Regions from separate parts of the Enterobacter sp. MG-EB028 genome, predicted to be linked through region 2. Evidence: predicted binding sites of a transcription regulator. Region 2 holds the regulator's gene; each other region holds the start of a gene.

Region 1 (2,204 bases), 680 kb from region 2:
AATTCTGAATACACCTATGAAGATAATGGCATGTTCATCTGCCCGGAATGCGCACACGAATGGAATGATGCCGAGCCAGCGCAGGATGCTGATGCGCTGGTCGTCAAAGATGCGAACGGCAATCTGCTGGCGGATGGCGACAGCGTCACCGTGGTGAAAGATCTGAAGGTGAAAGGCAGCTCTTCCATGCTGAAGATTGGTACCAAAGTGAAGAATATCCGTCTGGTTGAAGGCGATCATAATATCGACTGCAAAATTGACGGCTTCGGTCCAATGAAACTGAAATCTGAGTTCGTGAAAAAGAACTGATTTACCCGCCCGGTAGCGCTTCGCTTACCGGGCTTTCGGGAACTACACTTAACGGGCTTTTCTTACGTGAGGTAAAGATTATGCCGTTAAGTCCCTACATCTCTTTCGCCGGCAATTGTGCAGAGGCTACCGCCTTCTATCAGCAGGCCGTCGGCGCAGAACTCCTCTATAAAATAACCTTCGGCGAAATGCCAAAAAGCGATAACAGCGAAGAAGGCTGTCCGTCCGGCATGCAGTTTCCGGATTCGGCTATCGCTCACTCCAATGTCCGCATTGCGGGCAGCGATATCATGATGAGCGACGGGCTGCCGCCGGGCAGCAGCGCACAGTACGCGGGCTTCACGCTGGTGCTCGACACGCAGGATGTGTCGGAAGGCAAGCGCTGGTTCGACAACCTCGCCGATGGCGGCAATATCGAAATGGCCTGGCAGGAAACCTTTTGGGCGCACGGCTTCGGTAAGGTCACCGATAAATACGGCGTGCCGTGGATGATTAACGTCGTTAAGCAACAGCACTAATTTTCGGGCGGTGGGCGGTCTGCCTCCGCCTGTCATCAAACTCCCCTCAACTCTTCAAACTCCCGCAACCTGCACTTAACCCAAATGTCATATTGATGCGCCAGCATGAGGCCACATTTATCGTGAGGCCCAGCACATGCAAACTGTTATCCGCGTCGAGAAACTGAGCAAAACCTTCAATCACAACAAGGCGCTGCATGCCGTTGATCTGACCGTCCAGCAGGGCGACATGGTGGCGCTTCTCGGGCCGTCTGGTTCGGGAAAATCCACCCTTTTACGCCACTTAAGCGGCCTCATTACCTGCGATAAAACGCCGGAAAGCCACGTCGAGCTGCTGGGCAACACCGTGCAGCGCGCAGGGCGTCTGGCGAGCGATATTCGAAAAAGCCGCGCCCGGACGGGCTACATCTTCCAGCAGTTCAACCTGGTGAACCGTCTTACGGTGCTGGAGAACGTGCTGATTGGCGCCCTCGGCAGCACCCCGTTCTGGCGCACCTGCCTGCGCTGGTTCTCCCCATCCCAGAAGCAGGAAGCCTTACAGGCGCTGACCCGCGTCGGCATGGCGCACTTCGCCCACCAGCGCGTCTCCACCCTCTCCGGTGGACAACAGCAGCGCGTCGCCATCGCCCGCGCGCTGATGCAGAAAGCGCAAATCATTCTGGCCGACGAGCCTATCGCCTCGCTGGACCCGGAATCGGCGCGCATCGTGATGGAAACCCTGCGCGACATCAACCAGAACGACGGCATTACCGTGGTGGTCACGCTGCATCAGGTGGATTACGCCCTGCGCTACTGCGAGCGCATTGTCGCCCTGCGGCAGGGGCATGTCTTCTTTGATGGCGCGAGCCATCAGTTTGATAACGAACGTTTTGATCATCTCTACCGCAGCGTAAACCGCGTCGAAGAGCGCGCGCAGGCTGCATAACGTCCCCATAACGAGGAATGGAAATGAACTATAAAGCCGTTGCCGCGCTGGCCTTTACCAGCATGTTCAGCATCAGCACCCTGTTAAGCCCGGCGTATGCGGAAGAGCAGGAAAAAGCGCTGAATTTCGGCATTATTTCAACGGAATCACAGCAGAACCTGAAGCCTCAGTGGGAACCGTTCCTGAAAGATATGGAAACCAGGCTGGGGATCAAAGTAAACGCCTTCTTCGCCCCGGACTACGCGGGCATCATCCAGGGAATGCGCTTCAACAAAGTGGACATTGCCTGGTACGGTAACCTCTCGGCGATGGAAGCGGTGGACCGCGCCAACGGCCAGGTCTTTGCCCAGACCGTTGCGGCAGATGGCTCCCCTGGCTACTGGAGCGTGCTGATCGTTAACAAAGACAGCCCGATCAACACCCTCAACGACATGATCGCCAAACGCAAAGAG
Region 2 (2,204 bases):
GTCAGCAGCTGTTTCACCAGCCCTTCCATACGGTGCGTTTGCTCACGCATCGTGTGCAGCGCTTTTTCACGCGGCGCGCCTTCCAGGGTTTGCTCCTGCATCATCTCCAGGTAGCCCTGCAGCACGGTCAACGGAGTGCGTAGCTCGTGGCTCACATTGGCGAAGAAGTTACGACGCGCCCCTTCCAGCTGGTGCATCTGGGTAACGTCGCGCGCCACCATCAGCCACTGGCGATCGCTGTAGGGCATAACGCGGATTTCCAGATGGCGACCGTTATTCAGCTTCAGATTGTGGGGACGGGTAAAATCACGCTTTTTCAGATACAGCGTGAACTCGGGATAACGCAGAAGGTTGAGGATGTTCTGACCATTATCGTCCGGCCAGCGCAGACCCAGCAGCTGTTGCGCCAGGCCGTTACACCAGAAGATCGTTCCTTCTTCGGTCGTCAGGATCACCGCATCCGGCAGCGACTCTGCACCGCTGCGAAAGCGTTTGATCAGGCTTCCCAGCTCGCGACGGCGCTTTTTATTACGCATCTGCATTTGGTGCAGACCGTACAGCAGCGGCTCCCAGCTGCCGCTTCCCGGCGGCGGCGTCATGCTGCGGTCAACCCACAGCCACCATGAGAGACGCAGCAGGTTCCAGAAATGCCAGACTAACAGCCCGGTGACCGCCGCCAGCAGAAACCACGGCAGATGCCCAAGAAAGGCCCCCAGAAGAAGGGCCGGAATACAGCATAAGATCAGTTCAAAGACGAGCCTTTTCCATGACAGACGTTCCAGCACGCGTCACACTCCTGTCATTGTTCAGAAACGGGTCGAGAAACGATAACCCGTGCCGCGGACCGTCTGTACCATGCGATCGTGGCCGCTCAGTTCCAGCGCTTTTCGCAGGCGGCGGATATGTACGTCAACCGTCCGGTCTTCGACATACACGTTAGTTCCCCAGACGTTATTCAGCAACTGCTCGCGGCTGTAAACGCGTTCCGGATGGGTCATAAAGAAGTGCAGGAGTTTAAATTCGGTAGGCCCCATGTCGAGGGGGTTTTCGCCGGTCATCACGCGGTGTGAGGTGGGGTCAAGGCTGAGGCCCTGCATTTCGATCACCTCTTCCACCGCCATCGGCGAAATTCGGCGCATCACGGCTTTAATGCGCGCAACCAGCTCTTTCGGGGAGAAAGGCTTGGTAATGTAATCGTCCGCGCCGGTCTCCAGACCGCGCACGCGATCCTCTTCCTCTCCGCGCGCCGTGAGCATCACAACCGGAATATCGCGGGTCAGCGCTTCACGCTTCAGGTGTTTGATAAACTGCAGTCCGGAGCCGCCGGGCAACATCCAGTCAAGCAGAATCAGATCGGGCCAGGGTTCATTCAGCTGGTTCACCGCGCTGTCATAATCTTCCGCTTCAACCGGCTGGAAGCCATTTTGTTCGAGCACGAAGCACACCATTTCACGAATTGGAGCTTCATCTTCTACGACCAGAATACGTCTCGCCATACTTTGCCCTGTCTTATCTTATTTAAGTTACAAGTTTGTAATGCGGCGCCATTATGCGTCAGTTTTATGACAGATTTATGAAAAACAGTACCACTACAAATGGCAAACTGTTGTTTTATTACAGCGGTTATTTTCCTCTCCCTGACAGTTTATAATCGCCCGCATCGTTTTTCGCCACGGATCTCCTATGCGCATACTTCACACCTCGGACTGGCATCTGGGTCAAAATTTTTACAGCAAAAGCCGTGCGGCTGAACATGAAGCGTTCCTGAACTGGCTGCTGGAAACGGCCCGGACGCACGAGGTGGACGCGATTATCGTGGCGGGTGACATCTTTGATACCGGCTCGCCCCCCAGCTATGCGCGTGAGCTGTACAACCGCTTCGTGGTCAACCTGCAGCAGACCGGCTGTCATCTGGTGATTGTTGCCGGCAACCATGATTCCGTCGCGACGCTCAATGAATCCCGCGACATCCTGGCGTTTCTCAATACCACCGTGGTCGCCAGCGCCGGGCACGCGCCCCAGATCCTGAAAAAACGCGACGGCACCCCGGGGGCGGTACTGTGCCCCATTCCGTTTTTACGGCCGCGCGACATCCTGCAAAGCCAGGCGGGGCTGTCGGGTGCGGAAAAGCAGCAGCATTTATTACAGGCCATCACCGATTATTACCACCAGCAGCATGCCGATGCCTGCGCCCTGCGCGGTGA
Region 3 (2,204 bases), 2.2 Mb from region 2:
GCCATCAGGCGGTAGGTCATGAGCTTGCCGCCGGTGATGGTGATAAATCCGTCCATGCCGTCGCGCTCGGCGTGATCGAGCAGCACGATCCCCCGGCTGACGTTGCGTCCGCTCGGGTCGTTGTCGCTGGCGACCAGCGGACGCACGCCCGCGTAGGCGCGGAGAATACGCGTCAGCGCCATTACCGGGGCCAATTTTTCCCCTTCCCGCAGCAGGATGTCGACCTCTTCGGCGGTCACGCGGTTGTAGTCAATTTCGCTGTAGTCGACGTGGGTTGAGGTGGTACCGATTAACGAAATGGTGTCGCCCGGGACGAGGATATCGGCGTCGGACGGCTTGCGGCAGCGGTTGATCACGTGGTTATTGATGCGGTGGTCGAGGATCAGCAGCGAGCCTTTCGCCGGGAACATGCGCACCGACAGGTCGGCATACTCCGCAATGCGCTGGCCCCAGATCCCCGCCGCGTTGACCACCACGGCGGCATACAGCTCGCTGTGCTCGTTGTACTGCGTATCAAACACCCGCACGCCGCAGATGCGATGTCCCTCGCGAATAAGCCCGGTCACTTTATGTCCGGTCAGAATGTGCGCGCCATGCTCGCGGGCATCCAGCATGTTGGCGGCGGTCAGGCGGAACGGATCGACGGTGCCGTCAGGCACTTTCACCGCGCCGATAAGCGCCGGGTTCACCGACGGCTCCAGCCGCCGCGCCAGCGCCGGGTCGACGGCCTCGGCCTGAATACCCGCTGCAGTGCAGGCGGTTATAAAGGTTGACTGAAAGGCGAGGTCATCTTCGGGAAGCGTAATAAAGAGGCCGTCGGTCGGCTCAATGCAGTGGCGGGCGATGCGCTTGAGGATCTGGTTTTCAGCGATACATTCGCGCGCGGATTCACCGTCGGTAACCGCATACCGCGCGCCGCTGTGGAGCAGGCCGTGGTTTCGTCCGGTTGCGCCCGTGGCAATATCGTGGCGCTCCAGTAGCGTGACGCTTAAGCCGCGAAGGGCGCAATCGCGTGCGATGCCGGCGCCGGTTGCGCCACCGCCAATGATAATCACATCGCTGTAGCGTGGATCGTGAATTGTCATTGCCTTTCCTCTATGTTCGTTTTTTAGCATTTAGCCACATAGATCGTGTGGTTTGTTTGATTTCGAACATAAACGCGCGAAATTCGAAACTGAAACGTGATTTCATGCGCTTTTTTGCGCATTCTGTCATATTTCTGTAACAATCTGTGCGTTGATTCACAGTAACAAACCGCATGTTTTTTTAACATCCCCGCCTCTGTAACCGGGCACGAGATGCCTGGTCATTTTTTGAAAGGCCACGGAGGCTGTTATGCTCAGTATCTTCAAACCTGCGCCACACCGGGCGCGTCTGCCAGAGGCAGAAATTGATCCGCTATACCGTCGTCTGCGTTGGCAAATTTTCCTGGGGATCTTCTTCGGGTACGCGGCGTACTACCTTGTACGTAAAAACTTTGCGCTCGCCATGCCGTATCTGGTGGAGCAGGGCTTTTCACGCGGCGATCTGGGATTCGCGCTGTCGGGGATCTCTATCGCCTACGGTTTTTCTAAATTCATCATGGGTTCCGTGTCGGATCGCTCGAATCCGCGCGTGTTCCTGCCCGCCGGTCTGATCCTGGCGGCAGCGGTCATGCTGTTCATGGGCTTTGTGCCGTGGGCGACGTCCAGCATTGCCATTATGTTTGTCCTGCTGTTCATCTGCGGCTGGTTCCAGGGGATGGGGTGGCCGCCGTGCGGGCGTACCATGGTCCACTGGTGGTCGCAGAAAGAGCGTGGCGGTATTGTATCGGTGTGGAACTGCGCGCATAACGTCGGGGGCGGGCTTCCACCTCTGCTGTTCCTGCTGGGGATGGCCTGGTTTAACGACTGGCACGCCGCGCTTTATATGCCTGCCTTTGGCGCCATTCTGGTGGCGATTATTGCCTTCGCCCTGATGCGCGATACGCCGCAGTCCTGCGGGCTGCCGCCGATTGAAGAGTACAAAAACGACTATCCGGACGATTACAGCGAGAAGCACGAAGAAGAGCTGACCGCAAAACAGATCTTCATGAAGTACGTGCTGCCGAACAAGCTGCTGTGGTACATCGCGGTAGCGAACGTGTTTGTTTACCTGCTGCGCTACGGCATTCTGGACTGGTCTCCGACCTACCTGAAAGAGGTGAAGCACTTCGCGCTGGATAA
Region 4 (2,204 bases), 440 kb from region 2:
CTGATACTGATCCTCCGGCGAAAGGGTGTTGCCTCGCGTCTGACGTCGCGCGTAGAGTTCCGGGAACAGATCGTATACGTCGCTTTTCGCTGCCGGGTCGGGTTTCCCCACCGCCCGCATGGCAATATGCAGATTATCCTCAATCGTCAGCTGAGAAAAAATCCGCCTGTCCTGCGGCACATAGCCTATTCCCGGCCCTGAACGCTCTTCTGACGCCTGGCTGAGCAAATCACGCGGCGGTGCACCCGCTTCATGCCAGATGATGGTGCCGCTATCGACGGGCACTTTTCCGGTAATGCAGTTCATGAGGGTGGTTTTGCCCATCCCCGGCAGGCCAACGACGCCTGTGCACATCCCTTGCGGAAAATCTAAATCCACGTTCCACAGCGTATGTTGGCTTCCGTAAAACTGATTCACTGCACGCAGACTCAACATCTTTCTCTCCTTAAAAATGTGTCGGTGACGCTCGTTTATGCTTCTGCAAAACCCCTGCCAGAAAGCGTAAATCGATTAAAAAAACGGCTTTTTTTAGGAATAAGCCACCGGTGAATCGTCTAAACGAACGGGGATTGCACATCGGCGGTGCTGGCGGTGTTGAATGGTGGTGCAGGACGAAAAATGGCGGAAATGTGAGCAGGATCGCACCGGTTGGTTATGAATGACTCAACTGTTTATCGTCAAAAAATAGCTATAAAAATTTTTTGTTGCCGCCTCGTGGGAAAATCCGGGAATTTGCTGAGCGGCGGTCTGCACGGGCTGGAAGCAGTTATCCACTATTCCTGTGGATAACCATGTGCATTAGAGTTAGAAAACACGCGATAAGCGAGAGAAGACGCGGCTTTCGCCCAAATTGACGCGAAACGCGGCTTTAGAAAATATCCTTTATAATTTAATTGGTTAGATAAAAGCAATTACCGTAATGAAAGTGTCACTCGTTGCCATAAAACTATCATTACCTGGCTTGACAAATGTTAAAAAAGAAAAAGTTCTGGGGATAACCCAGCCTGGCTGGTTTTTTATCTCGTCAGAGCCTAAATTTTGTTCGCTAACGCGCTAATGATTCAGCCGCTACGCTAAATATCCTGACACGCCACTGGTTTTTCATCCAGTGTTTTTTACTGGCATTCCTGGCAACAACGAGTAAAATTACTCACCTGCCGCTTATAACGTCATCAGGTCGTCGCCCATGAGTAAACCGTTCAAACTGAATTCTGCTTTCCGCCCATCAGGCGATCAGCCTGAGGCGATCCGTCGCCTTAAAGAGGGGCTGGAAGACGGGCTGGCGCACCAGACGCTGCTGGGGGTAACCGGCTCGGGCAAAACGTTTACTGTCGCGAACGTGATCGCTGACCTGCAGCGCCCCACGATGGTGCTTGCACCCAACAAAACCCTCGCGGCACAGCTTTACGGCGAGATGAAAGAGTTTTTCCCGGAAAACGCGGTGGAGTATTTCGTCTCCTACTACGATTACTACCAGCCGGAAGCCTATGTGCCGAGCTCTGACACCTTCATCGAGAAGGATGCTTCGGTGAACGAACACATCGAACAGATGCGACTGTCGGCGACCAAGGCGCTGCTTGAGCGTCGCGATGTGGTTGTGGTCGCGTCGGTTTCGGCGATTTACGGCCTGGGCGACCCGGATCTCTACCTGAAGATGATGCTGCACCTGACGCAGGGGATGATCATCGATCAGCGCGCGATTTTGCGCCGCCTGGCCGAGCTGCAATACACCCGTAACGACCAGGCGTTCCAGCGCGGGACGTTCCGCGTGCGCGGTGAGGTGATCGACATCTTCCCTGCGGAATCGGACGATATGGCGCTGCGTGTTGAGTTGTTTGACGAAGAGGTGGAGCGTTTGTCGCTGTTCGACCCGCTGACCGGGCACGTTGAGTCGGTGATCCAGCGTTTTACCATCTACCCTAAAACACACTACGTGACGCCACGCGAGCGTATCGTGCAGGCGATGGAAGAGATCAAAGTGGAGCTGGCAGAGCGCCGTAAGGTGCTTCTGGCGAACAATAAGCTGCTGGAAGAGCAGCGCCTGAGCCAGCGCACACAGTTTGATCTGGAGATGATGAACGAGCTGGGCTATTGCTCGGGTATCGAAAACTACTCGCGCTTCCTCTCTGGGCGCGGGCCGGGCGAGCCGCCGCCGACGCTGTTTGACTACCTTCCGGCAGACGGTTTGCTGGTGATCGACGAAT

The links. Region 2 encodes PhoB, which activates phosphate uptake and scavenging genes when phosphate is short. Its sites were predicted from a motif close to CTGTCATAAAACTGNCNNAT; they were not measured.
Region 1: phnC (phosphonate ABC transporter ATP-binding protein) is a predicted target of PhoB. The motif match lies at 857-876, and genes of this name have one in related genera.
Region 3: glpT (glycerol-3-phosphate transporter) is a predicted target of PhoB. The motif match lies at 1,209-1,228, and genes of this name have one in related genera.
Region 4: uvrB (excinuclease ABC subunit UvrB) is a predicted target of PhoB. The motif match lies at 936-955, and genes of this name have one in related genera.

What each region holds. Positions count from the first base shown of each region.
Region 1 covers NZ_CP195079.1:385,585-387,788, reverse strand. The annotation lists gene ACR42C_RS01750 (zinc ribbon domain-containing protein YjdM) at 1-309, shown strand, start outside; gene yjdN (VOC family metalloprotein YjdN) at 390-827, shown strand; gene phnC (phosphonate ABC transporter ATP-binding protein) at 964-1,752, shown strand; gene phnD (phosphonate ABC transporter substrate-binding protein) at 1,776-2,204, shown strand, end outside.
Region 2 covers NZ_CP195079.1:1,062,093-1,064,296, reverse strand. The annotation lists gene phoR (phosphate regulon sensor histidine kinase PhoR) at 1-785, opposite strand, end outside; gene phoB (phosphate response regulator transcription factor PhoB) at 807-1,496, opposite strand; gene sbcD (exonuclease subunit SbcD) at 1,684-2,204, shown strand, end outside.
Region 3 covers NZ_CP195079.1:3,311,382-3,313,585, reverse strand. The annotation lists gene glpA (anaerobic glycerol-3-phosphate dehydrogenase subunit A) at 1-1,085, opposite strand, end outside; gene glpT (glycerol-3-phosphate transporter) at 1,336-2,204, shown strand, end outside.
Region 4 covers NZ_CP195079.1:1,499,670-1,501,873, forward strand. The annotation lists gene ACR42C_RS07100 (ABC transporter ATP-binding protein) at 1-435, opposite strand, end outside; gene uvrB (excinuclease ABC subunit UvrB) at 1,187-2,204, shown strand, end outside.